Regions from separate parts of the Massilia sp. R2A-15 genome, predicted to be linked through region 4. Evidence: predicted binding sites of a transcription regulator. Region 4 holds the regulator's gene; each other region holds the start of a gene.

Region 1 (4,490 bases), 660 kb from region 4:
TCGCAGGTGCCGGTTACCTTCGGCCAGGTGTTCGCCAAGGGCGACGTGCAGCCGAACGTTGAAATGGTCGGCGTGCTGCCGGACGGCAGCACGATCGCCCTGCAGGTCGACGCCAAGGCCAATCACGCGGACGGCTCGCTGCGCCACGCAGTGCTTTCCGCGGTGATGCCGCAACTGGCGCCCGGCCAGAGCACCGTCATCTCCCTCAACAAGACCAGCACCACCCGCGCCGCGCAGTCGAGCACCCCGGCGGCCCTACTTGGCGCCGGCTTTACCGCCGCGGTCAACCTGACGGTCAACGGTCAAGCCTATTCCGTGTCCGCCGACGCGCTTCTGAAGAGCGGCAAATACACCACCTGGCTGGCCGGCCCGCTCGTCAACGAATGGCACGTCTCGGCCCCGCTCAAGACGGCGGCCGGCGTCGAGCATCCGCACCTGAGTGCACGCTTTGCGATCCGCTCGTATACCGGCTTGAACAAGGCGCGGGTTGACGTGACGGTCGAAAACGACTGGGCGTACGAACCGAATCCAAGCAATTTCACCTATGATGCCGCGATTACGGTCGGTGGCCAGACCGCCTACCAGAAACTCGGGCTGACCCACCTGCACCACGCCCGCTGGCGCAAACTGGCGTGGTGGGGAAGCGCGCCGGAAGTTCATATAAAGCATAACCAGGCGTATCTGATTGCCTCGCGCGCGGTTCCTAATTACGACCAGTCCATCACGTTCTCGGAATCGACGCTCGCCGCGCTCCGGTCCGAGTTCTCCGGCAGCGCCACCGAGCCGATGGGCACCGGGATGTCCATTCCCTATATGCCGACCACCGGTGGCCGCAGGGATATCGGCCTGATGCCGGGCTGGGCCGCGACCTACCTGCTGACGATGGACAAGCGCGCCAAGGAGGTCACGCTGGGCACGGCCGACCTGGCTGGAAGCTATTCGTCGCACTACCGCGACAAAAATACCGATCGCCCGATCAGCCTGTTCGATTACCCGTACATGACCATCATCGACCCGCACGTCGAGGATACCCGGAACCCAGCCACGGGCAAGACCGAAGCCTTCCCCGCATGCAACAACTGCGCTACGCCGAACACCTTCGACGGATCGCACCAGCCCGCCCTGGCCTACCTGCCTTATCTGGTGACCGGCGATTACTACTACCTGGAAGAGCTTCAATTCTGGGCAATGGCCAACGTGTTCGCTTCGGTCCCGGACTACCGCGAGAGCATCAAGGGACTGCTCCATACCGACCAGGTGCGCGGACAGGCATGGAGTCTGCGCACCCTGAGCGAGGCGGCATACATCACGCCGGATGGCCATCCCCTTAAACAGACGTTCGAGACGATCCTGTCGAACAACCTCGACTGGTATAACAACAAGTATTCGACCAATCCATCGGCGAATTCGCTTGGCGTGATCATGGAACAGGCACTCGTCTATACGGACGAGACGGGCTTGGCGCCATGGCAGGACGATTACTTTACGGCCGCCGCGGGCCGTGCGGCGGAGCTCGGGTACGACAAGGCAAACGCGCTGGTGGCGTGGAAATCGAAGTTTCCCATTTCGAGGATGACGGGAACCGGCGCGTGCTGGATCGATGCGGCGATCTACAGCATGGTCGTGCGCAGCACCAAGACCGCTCCGCTGTTTGCCGATATCGGCAGCGCCTACCGGGCCAGCCATACTGCAGCGTTCAATGCGCTCGCTTGCGCAGGACCTGAAATGGCTGCATCGCTGGGACTGAAAGTGGGAGAGATGACGGGCTACTCGAGCGCCGTCGACGGCATTCCTTCGACCATGCAGTCTGCCTTGGCATATAGTGCAAAAGCATCGCCGGTGGAAGGCGCCGCGGCGTGGAAGTTGTTCATGAGCCGCAGCGTCAAGCCCGACTACAGCCAGGGTCCGCAGTTCGCCGTCGTGCCCCGCTAAGCAATCGGCGGCACGCCGCCGGCCGCACCCAGACGCCCCGGTCGCAGCAACGCGCCCGGGGCTTTTGCGTTGATGGCAACCAGATCACGCCTGTCGGTATACTTTACAGTTGCCGGGTTGCGCCCCCCTCCGCCCCCGTTTTTCTCATTTGGATCAAAGGCTTGGCCCATTCCCCATGGCCCGGCACGATTATCGCTTAGATAAGATATTCCGCCAAATTGGAGACTCCCATGTCGATTCGCACCTGGAAAGCAATGCTTCTTGGTCTGTCGTTTTTTTGCTGCACATCGGTGTTTGCCGCGACGCTGACTGTCGACGTGACCGGGGTGCCCAGCAACGACGTATTCGGCGCGCCGGGCAATTCAGTGCTCACGTTCAACGTCGGCGCCAACACCGCCATCACCAGCATCACCTACGACGTCAGGCTAACCGCCCGGCCGCCTAGTTTCTTGTCGGAAATCTCATTGGCGCTGACCGATTCATCCGAGTCGGCGGGCGGATTTTTTGTCGCGGGCGGCGACGACGACTTCTCGGGCACCGCCTCTTACGCGGGCGTGCTGGACCTGGTGGCCAGCGGCGGCGCGTTCAGCGTGGGCAGCGACGGCATCCTGCGCCTGGAGTTCTTTGATCAGTTCAAGGATTTGCCGAGCGGCGTGCCGGACGGGATATGGAATTCCGGCACCCTGGTTTTCGGCTTGCAGGAACAAAGCGTGCCTGAGCCCGCCACCGGGCTGCTGATCGGTGCGGGCCTGATCGGGCTTGGCTGCTTCAGCCGCCGGCGGCGCCACGCCTGACCTGCTGTATTATTGGAAGCACGATTACCCTCCAAAGCCGCGTGCCCCGGTCGCGCGGGCCGTCGCGCGGCCCTCTCCCCCTCTTCGCCCCGCCCGATCCCCGTAGTGTTGTCGCACGGACTGGTTACTTGTACCGGTGACAATTTTCCGTTGACCATCTCCCGTACGACGTCCATACTGGACGAAATGCTATGATCGGGCTCGTCGCCGTATTTTACTGGTTGCAACATCAAAATTAACGCAAGGGGTTGAAGTGAGAATTTCAGTTTTCGGACTCGGATACGTAGGGGCGGTTTCCTGTGGTTGCCTGCCTGAGCTCGGCCATCAGGTCATTGGTGTCGATACCAATCCCCTCAAGGTGCAGATGATTAACGACGGCCAGTCGCCGGTGGTCGAGGAAGGCATCAACGAACTGATCACCGCAGCCGTCGCCGCCGGCCGCCTGCGCGCCACCCACGACGTCGAAGACGCCGTGCTCAACTCCGACGTTTCGCTCATTTCGGTCGCAACGCCATCGAATGCCGACTATTCGCCGAACCTGAGCGCGGTCGACGCGGTCATCCGCTCGATCGGCGCCGTCCTGCGCAAGAAGGATGGCCCGCACGTGATCGTGCTGCGCAGCACCGTGCCGCCGGGCACCACCGAAGACCGCATCCTGCCGATCCTGCTCGAAAGCTCGGGCCGCCAGATCGGCGACGGCCTGTCGCTCGTGTTCAACCCGGAGTTCCTGCGCGAAGGCAGCTCCGTCAAGGACTTCCACAATCCGCCGCAGACCGTCGTCGGCAGCCTGGGCGAAGCCGGCTACGCCGCGATGGAAGCGATGTACGCGGGCATTCCGGGCGCGTTCGTGCGCACCACCACCCAGGTGGCCGAATCGGTCAAGTACCTGTGCAATGTGTTCCACGCGCTGAAAATCGTGTTCGCCAACGAGGCCGGCTCGGTGCTCAAGGCCTGCGACCTCGACGGCCGCGAAGTGATGAAGATCTTCTGCCAGGATACCCAGCTCAATATTTCGCCGGCCTACCTGCGTCCCGGTTTCGCCTTCGGCGGCTCCTGCCTGCCCAAGGAAGTGAAGGGTTTCCTGACCATGGCGCGCGACCTCAACGTGCCGATCCCGACCCTGTCGGCGCTGCTCGACAGTAACGAGGCGCACATCAAGCGCGCCTACGACATGATCGCGCGCGACGGCCGCCGCAAGGTCGCGCTGTTCGGCCTGGCGTTCAAGCCGGGTACCGACGACATGCGCGACTCGCCGCTGGTGGCGTTGGCCGAACGCATGCTGGGCAAGGGCTTCGAGCTGGCGATCTTCGACCGCTTCGTCAAGATCAGCCGCCTGCTCGGCAAGAACAAGGAATTCATCGAGCGCGAGATTCCGCACCTCGACCGCCTGCTGTCCGACTCGCCGGAAGCGGTGCTGAAGGACGCCGAAGTGATCGTCATCGGCCACGCCGACGCCGAGGCGCGCCAGGCCATCATCGCGCACGCTAAAGGCCGCCGCATCATCGACTTGTCCGGCTACGCCGACCTGCGCGCCGCGCCGGCCGCCGAGTATGAAGGAATCTGCTGGTGAGCGCAGCCAAGCCGCGCCTGGTCTTCGTCTCGCCGGTCTTCCTGTTTCCCAATGATGCGGGCGGCAAGATCAGGACCACCAACATCCTGCGCGGCCTGAAGGACGGCGCGTTCGAAGTCACGCTGCTCAGTCCCGCCACTTCAGAGCAGATGCAGCGCTGGTCGAAGGAAATCGAAGGCGTCTGCGACGAATTC
Region 2 (4,490 bases), 530 kb from region 4:
GCGGTCAGCTGCATGCGCGCCAGCGATTTGGCGGACGTCTCGAGCAGGTGCTCGGCGGCGGCGTTGGCATACACGATGCCGCCGTCGGGGCCGACCAGCAATACCGCCGACGCCAGCAGGTCGAGGCCGGCCAGGCGCGCGGCGGCCGCTGCGTTGCGGCTCATCGGATGTTCGCGATCTCGCGCTTCAATGCGTCGATGTTCTTCTCGGCGCGGCCGATGTTGTCCTTCATCTGGGCCACGCGTTCCTGGTACTTGGCGTAATTGCGTTCGCCGCCCTGGCGCTCCGGCTCACCGTTGTTGAAGTCGCGGCGCAGCTCGGCCAGCTTCTTCTCCTCGTCGCGCAATTCGTCGGTGAGGATGCCGCGGCGGTCGTCGTCGCGCGCCTTCTGCTGCGAGGTGTTCACTTTCGGGAAGTCGGCCGGCACCACCGCCGGCGCGGCCGCGCGCGCGGGCGCGGCGCTGCGATGCTGGGGCGGCGCGGGAATCTGGCCCAGTCCTTCAAGCACCTTGCAGTTGCGCTTGTTGATGTCGGTGAATTCGATGCGGCCGTCGGCGTCGACGCACTTGTAAATGGTGGTGTCGGCGTGCGCGGCGGCGCCGCACAGCAGCAGCGCGAGGGTTGCAAAGGCAGGTCCGGCAAGACGGCTTGTCATTGGCATCAGGGCAGCACGCGGCGGGCGTGCGGTAATTTGGCTCAACGTCGAATATACAACATCCGAAAAAAAACGCGACGAAAGCTGTGGCTTTCATCGCGCTTTTTACACGGCATTTACACATTCGATGTCAGCATGTTCACGCAAGCTGACATCGCGATAACGCCTTTTGTCGAATTGCTTACAGCGAGTAGTACATGTCGAATTCGGCCGGATGCGTGGTCATGCGCATGCGCTGCACGTCCTGCATCTTCAGCTCGATGTAGGCGTCGATCATGCTGTCGCTGAACACGCCGCCGCGGGTCAGGAACTCGCGGTCCTTGTCCAGCGCCTCGAGCGCTTCTTCCAGCGACGAGCAGACGGTCGGGATCAGCGCGTCTTCTTCCGGCGGCAGGTGGTACAGGTCTTTCGACGCTGCCTCGCCCGGATGAATCTTGTTGGCGATGCCGTCCAGGCCGGCCATCAGCAGCGCGGCGAAGCACAGGTAGACGTTGGCCAGCGGGTCCGGGAAGCGGGTCTCGATGCGGCGGCCCTTCGGGTTCGCCACGTGCGGGATGCGGATCGAGGCCGAGCGGTTGCGGGCCGAGTAGGCCAGCTTGACCGGCGCTTCGAAGCCAGGCACCAGGCGCTTGTACGAGTTGGTGCCTGGGTTGGTGATCGCGTTCAGGGCCTTGGCGTGCTTGATGATGCCGCCGATGTAGAACAGCGCGGTCTCCGACAGGCCGGCGTAGCCGTCGCCGGCGAACAGGTTCTTGCCATCCTTCCAGATCGACTGGTGCACGTGCATGCCCGAGCCGTTGTCGCCGACGATAGGCTTCGGCATGAAGGTGGCGGTCTTGCCGTAGCTGTGCGCCACGTTCCACACCACGTACTTCAGGTTCTGGGTCCAGTCGGCGCGCTCGACCAGGGTCGAGAACTTGGTGCCGATTTCGTTCTGGCCGGCGCCGGCCACTTCATGGTGGTGCACTTCGACCGGGATGCCCATCGCTTCGAGGATCAGACACATCTCCGAGCGCATGTCCTGGAACGAGTCGACCGGCGGGACCGGGAAGTAGCCGCCTTTGACGGTCGGACGGTGGCCGTGGTTGCCACCTTCGGTTTTCGCGTCGGTGGCCCACGAGGACTCGTCCGAATCGATCTTCACGAAGCAGCCCGACATGTCGATCTTCCAGCGCACGGAGTCGAAGATGAAGAATTCAGGCTCGGGACCGAAGTAGGCGGTGTCGCCCTGGCCGGACGACTTGAGGTAGGCTTCGGCGCGCTTGGCGATCGAGCGCGGGTCGCGGTCGTAGCCCTTGCCGTCGGATGGCTCGATCACGTCGCACTGCATGAACAGCGTGGTCTCTTCCATGAACGGGTCGATGTTGGCGGTGTTCGGGTCCGGCATCAGGATCATGTCGGACGCTTCGATGCCCTTCCAGCCGGCGATCGAGGAGCCGTCGAAGGCGTGGCCGGACTCGAATTTGTCGAGATCGAAATGGGACACCGGCACGGTCACGTGCTGCTCTTTGCCGCGCGTATCCGCAAAACGGAAATCAACGAATTTGACTTCGTTGTCCTTGGCCATCTTCAACACTTCTGCGGCGGTCTTTGCCATTCAAATCTCCTAAATTAAAAAGGGGGTGCGCATCGCCAACGGGTTGCGCAAACTCACAGCGCATTCGTAGCAGTTTCCATGCCAGCCACAATTGGGCGGCGGCAAGCAGAACATCGACGGGGAACACTGGTTGAGAACGCCATTCTGCACCATTTTGGTGCATTTCTGACGGATCGCACCAATTTGGTGCTGCATGCCCCAAAAGTGCGAATTTGCTACTGACTCTATAATAGGCCATCCACTGCCCTACGGGAACCCAGCCATGAACGTCGTCGACCAACTTCTCGCCACTGCCCGCCAGCGCGGGGCCGACCAGCCGTACGCCGGCGCCGTGACGCCGCAGGAAGCGTTCGAGCTGCTGCAGGCCGAGCCGAACGCCAAGCTGGTCGACGTGCGCACCAATGCCGAGCGCCACTGGGTCGGCCAGGTGCTGCTGCCGCCCGGCCAGCACGCGGCGGTCGAATGGAGCAGCTGGCCGAGCGGCACCGCCAATCCGCAGTTCGTCGAGCAGCTGTGCGAGGTGGCCGGCAAGAACGACGTGCTGCTGTTCCTGTGCCGCTCCGGCGTGCGCTCGCGCCATGCGGCCAAGCTGGCCACCGAGCACGGCTTCCACAACGCCTTCGACATCCTCGAAGGCTTCGAAGGCGACAAGGACGCCGAGGGCCACCGCAAGCAGGTCGCCGGCTGGTGCAAGGCCGGCCTGCCCTGGATCGGCGGCTAGCGCGCCAAGGCGGCCGCGGTCTTCATCGTCAGCACGCGCTGGCGCACGAAATTGATGTGGCTGCGCAGGCCGTACAGGCTGTCGGCAAACGCCAGCGGGATCGACATGCGGTTGACGCGCTCCTCGATTTCTTCGAGCCGCTTGAGCAGCTCGGCGCAGATCTGGTCGCGGCGCGGGCCGTCGGCCTCGTCGAGCGCCTGCTCCACCGCGCGCAGCTGGCCGTACCAGCGGTACACGCGCGACTTGATGCGCCACACGTACAGCGGCGGCACCACTTTCGAAAACGGGATGATCAGGGCGGCCAGCGCGACCACCACCACCCACAGGCGGTCGAACAGGTTGGCGACCCAGAACGGCATGTAGCGCTGCAGCAGCGGCGGGCCGTCCTTGTAGAACTTTGCCGCCTCGCGCGCGACCGGGATCTCGGTGTATTGCGGTGACGGGAACTGGCCCTGCTTCTGGAACCAGCCGGCGCCGCCATGGATCTCGCTGGCGGCCTGCACGAACAGTTCGACCAGCGCCGGGTGCAGGTTGGCGCGCGCGACCAGGGTGGCGGTCGGCGCGATCAGGTGATAGTCCTGCGGCGGCAGGTCGCGCCCGAGATCGACGATCCCGCGCGGCAGCACCACGTGCGACAGGAACGGCAGGCGCCGCGCATAGGCCTCGGCCTGGTCGAAGTTGAACAGCTTGATGCCGGGCGTTTGCAGCAGCATCTGCACCAGCAGCGCGTCAGGGCCGGACGAGAACACCAGGCCGTCGATGCGCCCATCGAGCAGCTCCACCACCGCCGGCGTGTTTTCCAGCGCGCCGATGGTCAGGTCGGCCGGCTCGACGCCGTTCAGCGCCAGCACCTGGCGGAACAGTTTCGGCGTGCCGGTGCCTTCGGGACCGAGGTTGATCTTCAGGCCCTTGAGCTGATTGAGCTGGGTGACCTTGACCGGCTCGCGCAGGAACAGCCACACCGGCTCGGTAAACAGGCTGCCCAGCGACATCAGGCCCTTGCGATGCGCCTCGGCTTCGCTGGTCGAGCCGCTCTGGACAAAAGCGACATCGACCTTGCCTTCGTTGAGGCGCTGCAGGTTGTCCTGCGAGCCGAGCGAGCGCACCTGCGTGACCTTGATGTGGTCCTTCGCCAGCAGCGCCGCGTACTTCTTGCCGAATTCCTCGTAGGCGGTGTTTTCCTGGCCGGTCGCCAGCGTCACCTGGCGCGGCGGCGCCGGGTCGACGATCACGTAGGCGATCGCGCAGACTGCGGCGATCAGCACGATCGTCGGGCCGGCGGTGGCCACCAGGTCGCGGAACGAGAACTGGGTAAACTTGCGGATGCGGGACATGAGGCGGCGTGGAGGTTTCATGGAGGGCTACGATGCCAACAATCGCCTCACTATGCAAGCGCCGCATGAAAAATGGGGTCAGGTCGCGCAGGACCTGACCCCGGTTATTTCGGCGCCGCGTGAATAATCGGGGTCTGGTCCCGCGGACCTGACCCCATTTGCTTAAAACAGCTCTTGCGGCCG
Region 3 (4,490 bases), 220 kb from region 4:
CGTACACCGCGCGCTGGAATCCGGACGCCGTCAAATGGCAATGGCAGGTCAACCTGCTCGGTTCGAAACAGGTCAATGCGTTCTGCATGCCTGGCGGGCGAATTGCTTTCTTCAGCGGCATCATCGATACGCTGAATCTCACCGACGACGAAATCGCCGCGATCATGGGACACGAGATCAGCCACGCATTGCGCGAGCATGGCCGCGCGCGGGAAGTCAAGAACACTGGCACGCAAATTCTCGCGCGGCTTGGCGGGGCCGCTGCGGCCGCATACTTCGGCTTCGATCCGCGTCTGACGGATTCGCTCGCGCAGAAGGCGGGACAGGTCGTCGCCCTGAAGTTTTCGCGCGACGACGAGCGCGAAGCGGACTTGATCGGCCTGGATCTGGCCTCTCGCGCAGGCTTCGATCCGCGCGCCGGCGTCGCGTTGTGGCAGAAGATGGCCGCGCTGAACAAGCGCCAGCCGCTGACGTTCCTGTCGACCCACCCGAGCGGCGCGAATCGGATAGAGCTGATCAACGAGCACATGAACGCGCTGCTCCCGGTGTACGCACGCGCCAGGAGCACCAACGTGGCGCAGCTGCCGCCGTACCGCACCACCGCACTTCCGAACTAGGCGATGGGACGGCAAGCTGAAAAAAACGCCTTCGTACCGCTGCCGATCGTGCGCGGCGTGGCGCCCAGCTATCTGTGGCTGCCGCACGGCCGCTGGGACGGCATGCTGGCCTTCCTGATCGACCAGTTTCCCGCGGTGGATGAAGCGTCGTGGCGCGACCGCATGGCGCGCGGCCAGGTGGTTGACGGCGCCGGCACGCCGCTAAAGCCCGACAGCGCGGTGCGGCCCGGCGCGCGCATCTGGTACTACCGTGAGCTCGATGCCGAGACGCCGATCCCGTTCGAGGAAAGAGTGCTGTTTCAGGACGAGCACCTGGTGGTGGTGGACAAGCCGCACTTCGTGCCGATGACGCCGTCCGGCCGCTTCCTGCGCGAGACCTTGCTGGTGCGGCTGAAGGACAAGCTGGCGCTGCCCGACCTGACGCCGATCCACCGCCTCGACCGCGAAACGGCCGGCGTGGTCGTGTTCTCGGCGAACCAGCGCTCGCGCGGCGCCTATCAGTCGCTGTTCCAGAAACGCAGCGTGAAGAAGGTGTACGAAGCGCTGGCCGCGCCGCTGGCGCTGGATTACCCGTATCTGCATCGGAGCCGCATGGTCGATGCCGACCAGTTCTTTCTGATGAAGGAAGAGCAGGGAGAGCCGAATTCGGAAACCATCGTCGAGATGATCGAGATGCGCGGCGAGCTGGCGCTGTACCGCCTGCATCCGCACACGGGCCGCAAGCACCAGCTGCGCGTGCACATGGCATCGCTGGGGGCGCCGATCGTCAACGACGCCTTCTACCCGGTTGCGCTGCCGTGCAAGGGCGACGACTTCACGCGGCCGCTGCAGCTGCTGGCGCGTTCGATTGCCTTCCCCGATCCGCTGACTGGCGCGCAGCGCAGCTTCAGCAGCGAACGCATTCTGATCCAAACGCGCTGACGCCAGGCGTAAAAAAACCGCGTCAGGAGACGCGGCTTCCGGGCCAGCGCTTGCGATCAGCCCTTGATGCGGCGCTGACGACGCGCCAGTCCAAATCCGGCCATTGCGACGCCGAACAGCGCCATCGATGCCGGCTCCGGGACGGCGTTCGCTTCGATCTGCACATTGATGTCGCTCGACTTGTCCCAACCGTTGCCATTGGAATTGACCGTGCTGACGAAGTCGAGGTTTGCGCCGTTTTGGACGAATTCCTTGAACAAGTTATCCGCGCCATCCGCGGGCGCGACGCCGGCAGCCGCATTCGATGCGTGCATGAAGAACGGACGGAAAGTCGTTTCCGCCGTATTGTCGAGACCAGCGACCGAGAAGTTCTGAAGTTCGCCGCCAGTGACCGTCCAGTTCAGGTTGTTGAAGTCGATCTCGAAGATGTTCAGCAGGTTCCCGAACGATTCGTAATTCTCGCCGCCCGCGTATTGGACCTTCTTGATGGTGATGTTGGCGTTGTCCGTGGTGTTGCCGGTGGTGTTGCCCGACATCAGGTTTGTGAGCGAATTACCGGCGCCGCCGCCGTACAGCGAAATCGAGCTGTAACGGTCGGCGATCAGCGAGGCCGAATTGTTAGATGTAAGCCCGATCACGGCCCAGACGCGTACCGTACTAATATTCCACGTACCTGCGGCAAGCGTGAAATCATCACCGGTGTACTTCGGCGGAGTGGCCTGGTTCGAGCCCCACGCGACGTTGCTGCGGCTGGCGCCAAAACTGTCGTTCAGGTTAGCGGTCGGCAAGCCGCGATCGAAAACAACAGGCGCTGCGTGCGGGGCCGCGCTGGCGAGGATTAATGCGGCAACGGGGGCTTTCAGGATCATTTTGAACATTTTCACTCCTTATGTTAAGTATTGCACATAAAGCATAAAACGTGCCTGAAATCACCGTTCCAAAATCTATAATTGAAACAATGAGTTAAGTGAGACGCCTTAAGTCATGGTCATCATGCTGTAAGAAAACTCGACAGGCTAGCCTCAATCTTCGTGATACTCAATGATCAAAGGCGCATGATCGGAGAAGCGCTCGTCCTTGTAGATCGCGACCGCCTTGGCCTTGCCCGCAATGCCTGGTGTGGCGACGTGATAGTCGATGCGCCACCCAACGTTCTTGGCCCAGGCCTGGCCGCGGTTGCTCCACCAGGTGTACTGCTCCTCGCGCTTGTCCAGGCCGCGGTGCACATCGACGAAACCCACCTCATCGAAGATGCGCGTCAGCCAAGCGCGTTCTTCGGGCAGGAAGCCCGAGTTCTTCTTGTTGCCCTTCCAGTTCTTCAGGTCGATCTCGTTGTGCGCGATGTTCCAGTCGCCGCAGATGACCACTTCGCGGCCCTCGGCCTTCAGTTCCAGCAGGTGCGGCAGGAACACTTCCATGAAACGGAACTTGGCTTCCTGGCGCTCCGGCGACGACGAGCCGGACGGGCAGTACACCGAAATGATGGTCAGGTTGCCGAAATCGCAGCGGGTGTAGCGGCCCTCGGCGTCGAATTCGGCGCAGCCGAAGCCGGTGCGCATCGCGTCCGGCTTGGTGCGGCTGTACACGCCGGTGCCGGAATAGCCCTTCTTCTCGGCATAGTGGAAATGGCCATGATAGCCGCCGGGCGCCAGAAATTCCTCGGTCATGTCGCCGTGCTGCGCCTTCAGCTCCTGCACGCAGATGAAGTCGGCGTCCTGCGCCGCCATCCAGTTGAAAAAACCTTTTTTGTGGGCGGAGCGGATTCCGTTGAGGTTCGCGGAGATAATTTTAGGCATGGTTCCAGTGGGCAAAAGAAGGAGGGCGCGTGCGCTTGCGGTGGCGCGGGATTAAAATACAGCCACTTTTTTATCGACAGGGGTCATCGTGGACAATTTGCGGCAACAGTTTATCGCGTTTTCAGTCTCGGCGGGGGTGTTGCGCTTCGGGGAATTCACGACCAAGGCGGGGCGCCTGTCGCCGTACTTCTTCAATGCGGGCCTGTTCCACGAAGGCGCCACGCTGGCGCAGCTGGCGCAGTTCTACGCGCAGACGCTGCTCGACTCCGGCGTCGAATTCGACATGCTGTTCGGGCCCGCGTACAAGGGCATCACGCTGGCGTCGGCGACCGCGGTGGCGCTGGCGGGCAAGGGGCGCAACACCTCGTTCGCCTTCAACCGCAAGGAAGCGAAGGACCACGGCGAGGGCGGCACCATCGTCGGCGCCAAGCTGCAGGGCAAGGTCGTCATCATCGACGACGTGATTTCGGCCGGCACCTCGGTGCGCGAATCGGTCGACATGATCCGCGCCGCCGGCGCCGAGCCTTGCGCTGTGCTGATCGCGCTGGACCGGATGGAGCGCTCGGGCGCCGACGGCGCGCTGTCGGCCAGTTCGGCGGTGCAGGAAGTGAGCCGCGAGTTTGGCATCCCGGTCATCTCGATCGGCAACCTCGACGACTTGTTCAGCTATCTGTCGCGTGAAGGCGCCGACCCGGAGCTGGCGCGCTATCGCGATGCGGTGTCGGCGTATCGGGCGCGTTACGGGGTGTAAAAATTATGCAATTTTTTGCATAATCAGCATGGATTCCCGCCTGCGCGGGAATGACAGCTTTAGGGCCAACATACTTTGATACGTCATTCCCGCGCAGGCGGGAATCCATACCGAGCATGATCAATCGGTATATCGAAACACGCCTGCGGTCCGAACTAAAGCACCTCGCGCGGGGTCAAAATGACATGGTCATTTTGGATCTGACCCGCTAAACAAAACGGCGACCCTCGGGTCGCCGTTTTTGTAAGCGCCGCTGATTTAGCCGGCCAGCTTCTTCTTTAGCAGCTCCGTCAACTGCGCCGGATTGGCCTTGCCCTTCGACGCCTTCATCGCCTGGCCGATCAGCGCGTTGATCGCCGCTTCCTTGCCCGCGCGGTACTGCTCGACCGACTTGGCGTTCGCCGC
Region 4 (4,490 bases):
CGACGACACCTTCGACATCGTCGCGCCGGTGGTGTTGAACATCGGCTCGGAGAAGCCGCCGATGACAATGCATGCGAAGACCGCGCATGTCGATCAGGATAAGAACCTGGTCGACCTGGCGGGCGATGTCGACATCCGCCGCCCGCAGCAGGGCGCAATGCAGGCGATGTCGCTCAAGACCGACGCCTTGACCGTGTTCCCGGACGAGGACCGGATGGAAACCGCGCAGCCATTCCAGCTCGTGATTGGCACGACAAACCTCGCCGGCGTGGGCATGAAGGCCAACAACGCCACCGGCCGGCTCGACGTGCACAACCGGGTTCAGCTCAATTTTCCGCCGCGCGCACGCTGACGCGGACCAGGCAAGAAGAAACAGGGAGCAAAGATGAAGAAGATTTTGTTGGCAATCGCGGTAGGCATGCTGGCCGGCGGCGCCGCCCTGGCCGAGCGCGCCGATTCGCTCAAGCCGATCAACGTGAAGGCCGATACCGGCACGGCCGACATGGTCAAGCAGGGCGGCACGTTCGAAGGCAACGTGGTGCTCACCCGCGGCACGGTGGTCATGAAGGGCGACAAGCTGAAACTCACCGAAGACCCGGAAGGCTACAATTTCGCCACGCTGACGGCGGCGCCGGGCGCGCTCGCGACGTTCCGCCAGAAGCGTGACGGCGGCGCCGACCTGTGGGTCGAGGGCGAGGCCGAACGCATCGACTACGACAACAAGACCGACATCATCAAGCTGTCCGGCCGCGCAAGGGTGACCAACCTGGAGGGCAGCCGCGTGACCGACCGCGCCGAAGGGCCTTTCCTTTCCTACGACAGTCGCAAGGAGCAGTTCGCGGCGATCAACACCCCTTCCGGCCAGAGCAAGGTTGGCGGCGGCCGCGTGGAGTTCACCTTCGACCATCCCAAGCGTCCGGCGCCCGCCACGCCTGCCCCAGGAAAGCAATGATGGAGACAAAATCCTGCGGTAACACCCTGATCGTGCGCGGCCTGCAAAAGAGCTACGGCAAGCGGCTGGTGGTGCGCGACGTTTCGCTGCAGGTCGAATGCGGCGAAGTGGTCGGCCTGCTCGGCCCGAACGGCGCCGGCAAGACCACCTCGTTCTACATGATCGTCGGCCTGGTGCCGTCGGACGCCGGCTCGATCGACATCTCCGGCGTCGACATCTCCAGCCTGCCGATCCACCGCCGCGCGGTGCTGGGCCTGTCCTACCTGCCGCAGGAAGCCTCGGTATTCCGCAAGCTGACGGTGGAGGACAACATCCGCGCCGTGCTGGAGCTGCAGAAGGTGGACGGCAAGGCGCTGACCAAGGACCAGATCAACGAGCGTCTCGATACGCTGCTGGCCGACCTGCAGATCGAGAAGCTGCGCGAGAACCAGGCGATGTCGCTGTCGGGCGGCGAGCGGCGCCGCGTCGAGATCGCGCGCGCGCTGGCCACCAATCCGCGCTTCGTGCTGCTCGACGAGCCGTTCGCCGGCGTCGATCCGATCGCCGTGATCGAGATCCAGCGCATCGTGCGCTTCCTAAAGGAGCGCGGCATCGGCGTGCTCATTACCGACCATAACGTGCGCGAGACGCTCGGCATCTGCGATCGCGCGTATATTATCAACCAGGGTGCGGTGCTCGCTTCGGGCCGTCCTGACGATATCATCGCGGACGAATCGGTGCGGCGCGTGTACCTGGGCGAACATTTCCGGATGTAAGCCATGAAACAGTCACTGCAACTACGGACTTCCCAACACCTCGCGCTCACGCCGCAGCTGCAGCAGTCGATCCGTCTGCTGCAGTTGTCCACGCTCGAGCTGCACCAGGAACTGACCCAGCTGCTGTCCGATAATCCGCTGCTCGAACGGCTCGACGACCCGCTCGACAACTCGGTGCGCCTGCTGGCCGATGGCGCAATCGGCGCTCCCGCCACGCCGGGCGAGGCCGCGCCGGCCCCGGGCGCGCAGGACGCGCCGCCAGGCGAGGGCAGCGGCGACGCGCCCGCCGCCGGTGAAGGCGAGGGCGGCGGCGAGGGAGAATCCCCGGAGGCGGCCGGCGGCGACAGCGAGGACTGGGGCGAGGCGGGCCGCAACAAGACGCCCGACGACGAGGATTCGCGCCCGCAGATCGAAGCGTCGGCCACCACCTTGCGCGACCATTTGATGGAGCAGATGCGCCTGGCGATGCTCGACACGCGCGACCGCGCGCTGGTCGAACTGATGATCGACGCGCTCGACGACAACGGCTACCTGACCGAAACGCTCGAAGAGATCCTCGAGCGCCTGCCGCCCGAGCTCGAGATCGACATCGACGAACTCAAGACCGCGCTGTCGCTGCTGCAAAGCTTCGACCCGGTCGGCGTGGGCGCCCGCAACGCGTCCGAATGCCTGGCGCTGCAGATCCGCCGCATGCCCCACGTGCCGCTGGTGACGCGGCGCATGGCGCTCGACATCGTCTGCAAGCACCTCGCGTGGTTCGCCCAGCGCGACTTCAACAAGCTGAAAAAAGCCCTCGACTGCGACGACGAGGACCTGCGCGAGGCGCAGGCCGTGATTCGCCAGTGCAATCCGCATCCGGGCGCCGCGTTCGGCTCCGGCGCCTCCGACTACGTGGTGCCGGACGTGATCGTGCGGCGCTCGAAGAACGGCTGGACCGTGTCGCTGAACCAGGATGTGATGCCGCGCCTTCGCGTCAACAGCATGTACGCCAACCTGCTCAAGAACGGCAAGGGCGAGGGCCAGCTGGGCGCCCAGCTGCAGGAGGCGAAGTGGCTGATCAAGAATATGCGCCAGCGCTTCGACACGATCTTGCGCGTGGCCGAGGCGATTGTTGAGCGGCAACGGAACTTTTTCTCGCACGGCGCGGTTGCCATGCGTCCACTTGTGCTGCGCGAAATTGCTGATACACTGGGACTACACGAGAGTACGATATCTCGTGTGACAACCCAGAAATACATGCTTACACCGCATGGTATGTTTGAGTTGAAATACTTTTTTGGGAGCCACGTCGCCACCGAAGCAGGAGGGGAAGCATCCTCCACGGCGATACGGGCACTCATCGTGCAACTCACAGGAGCCGAAGACCCTAAAAACCCTTTATCAGACAGTAAGATCGCAGACATGCTGGGGGAACAGGGGATGGTCATTGCACGACGCACGGTGGCCAAATACCGTGAAGCGCTCAAGATCCCGCCCGTCGCCCTCCGCAAAAGTTTGTAGATCGACCTCACACTGTCCCTCTGCGCTTATGACGCACGAACAGCTAGCGACATCATCAAAGGAGTGTGTATGAATCTCACAATCAGTGGACATCATCTCGAAGTGACCCCAGCCATCCGTGAATACGTACAGAACAAACTGGAGCGAGTGAAGCGCCATTTCGATCAAGTGATCGATATCGCCGTGATCCTCACCGTCGATAATCTGACTGAAAAAGAAAAACGGCAAAAAGCCGAAATCAACCTAAGGCTGCCGGGTAAAACCGTGAACGTCGCCAGCCTGTCGTCCGACCTGTACGCGGCCATCGACGCCCTGATCGACAAGCTCGATCGCCAGGTCATGAAATACAAATCCCAAGTGCAGGAGCACAACCACCAGGCCATCAAGCACTTGCAGGAGCCTGAGCTCCCCGCCGCCGCATAAGGCAGGCATCACCTGAAAGCGAGGGCGCCGTCGGCGCCCTTTTCATTTGCGCGGTCGGATAAAATACGCTTTTTCCGTCTTCGACAGCCACCATGACCGACTTCGTCAAAACCCGCATCGCCAACCGCACCGGCATCATCACCCTGGACCGTCCGCGCACGCTCAACTCGCTGTCGCTGGAGATGATCCGCGCGCTGTCCGACGTGCTGCTGGCATGGCGCGACGATCCCGCGGTGGACGCCGTGGTCCTGCGCAGCAGCACCGACAAGGCGCTGTGCGCCGGCGGCGACATCCGCTACTTCCACGACGTCGGCACCCTGCCGACCACCGGCGGCAGCGCCTCGCTGGAAGACTTCTTCACCGAAGAGTACACGCTCAACCACCTGATCCACTTCTACCCAAAGCTGTACGTGGCGTTGATGGACGGCGTGGTGATGGGCGGCGGCCTTGGCATCTCCGAAGCGGGCCCGGACACCGGCCTGCGCGTGGTTACCGATGGCACCAAGCTGGCTATGCCCGAGGTGAACATCGGCCTGTTCCCGGATGTCGGCGGCAGCTACTTTCTGGCGCGCGCGCCGGGCAAGCTTGGCCTTTACCTCGGCCTGACGGGCCTGACGGTGCGCGCCGCCGATGCGCTGTACGCGGGCCTGGCCGACACCTTCGTGCCGCAGGCCCAGATGCCCGCGCTGGCCCAACTGATCGAAGATACGCCGGGCAGCGAACTGCGCGCGGCGATCACGCAATTTGCCGCGCCGTTCTCGGCCGGCCCGAGCGTGCTCGAAGCGGAGCGCGCGTCGATCGACCACCATTTCGGCGAGTCGACCGTCGAAGCGATCATGGCGTCGCTGGAGAAGGACGAA

Evidence for each region. The regulator sigma-54, encoded in region 4, starts transcription at its own class of promoters, with help from an activator protein. The targets are predictions, from matches to a motif close to TGGCANGNAANCTGCTTT.
Region 1: the regulator sigma-54 is predicted to act here: its motif matches at 2,114-2,131, upstream of Q4S45_RS19870 (PEP-CTERM sorting domain-containing protein).
Region 2: the regulator sigma-54 is predicted to act here: its motif matches at 2,319-2,336, upstream of glnA (type I glutamate--ammonia ligase).
Region 3: the regulator sigma-54 is predicted to act here: its motif matches at 2,446-2,463, upstream of Q4S45_RS00765 (PEP-CTERM sorting domain-containing protein).

What each region holds. Positions count from the first base shown of each region.
Region 1 covers NZ_CP131935.1:4,318,870-4,323,359, forward strand. Annotated here, with positions in the region: gene Q4S45_RS19865 (hypothetical protein) at 1-1,932, shown strand, start outside; gene Q4S45_RS19870 (PEP-CTERM sorting domain-containing protein) at 2,163-2,726, shown strand; gene Q4S45_RS19875 (nucleotide sugar dehydrogenase) at 2,980-4,296, shown strand; gene Q4S45_RS19880 (glycosyltransferase) at 4,293-4,490, shown strand, end outside.
Region 2 covers NZ_CP131935.1:484,334-488,823, reverse strand. Annotated here, with positions in the region: gene glnL (nitrogen regulation protein NR(II)) at 1-164, opposite strand, end outside; gene Q4S45_RS02285 (DUF4124 domain-containing protein) at 161-655, opposite strand; gene glnA (type I glutamate--ammonia ligase) at 837-2,252, opposite strand; gene Q4S45_RS02275 (rhodanese-like domain-containing protein) at 2,515-2,973, shown strand; gene Q4S45_RS02270 (TAXI family TRAP transporter solute-binding subunit) at 2,970-4,307, opposite strand; gene Q4S45_RS02265 (transglycosylase domain-containing protein) at 4,470-4,490, opposite strand, start outside.
Region 3 covers NZ_CP131935.1:172,567-177,056, forward strand. Annotated here, with positions in the region: gene Q4S45_RS00755 (M48 family metallopeptidase) at 1-617, shown strand, start outside; gene Q4S45_RS00760 (pseudouridine synthase) at 621-1,538, shown strand; gene Q4S45_RS00765 (PEP-CTERM sorting domain-containing protein) at 1,595-2,416, opposite strand; gene Q4S45_RS00770 (exodeoxyribonuclease III) at 2,561-3,334, opposite strand; gene pyrE (orotate phosphoribosyltransferase) at 3,423-4,085, shown strand; gene gatB (Asp-tRNA(Asn)/Glu-tRNA(Gln) amidotransferase subunit GatB) at 4,344-4,490, opposite strand, start outside.
Region 4 covers NZ_CP131935.1:4,981,836-4,986,325, forward strand. Annotated here, with positions in the region: gene lptC (LPS export ABC transporter periplasmic protein LptC) at 1-352, shown strand, start outside; gene lptA (lipopolysaccharide transport periplasmic protein LptA) at 386-952, shown strand; gene lptB (LPS export ABC transporter ATP-binding protein) at 949-1,707, shown strand; gene Q4S45_RS22970 (RNA polymerase factor sigma-54) at 1,711-3,207, shown strand; gene hpf (ribosome hibernation-promoting factor, HPF/YfiA family) at 3,277-3,630, shown strand; gene Q4S45_RS22980 (enoyl-CoA hydratase/isomerase family protein) at 3,723-4,490, shown strand, end outside.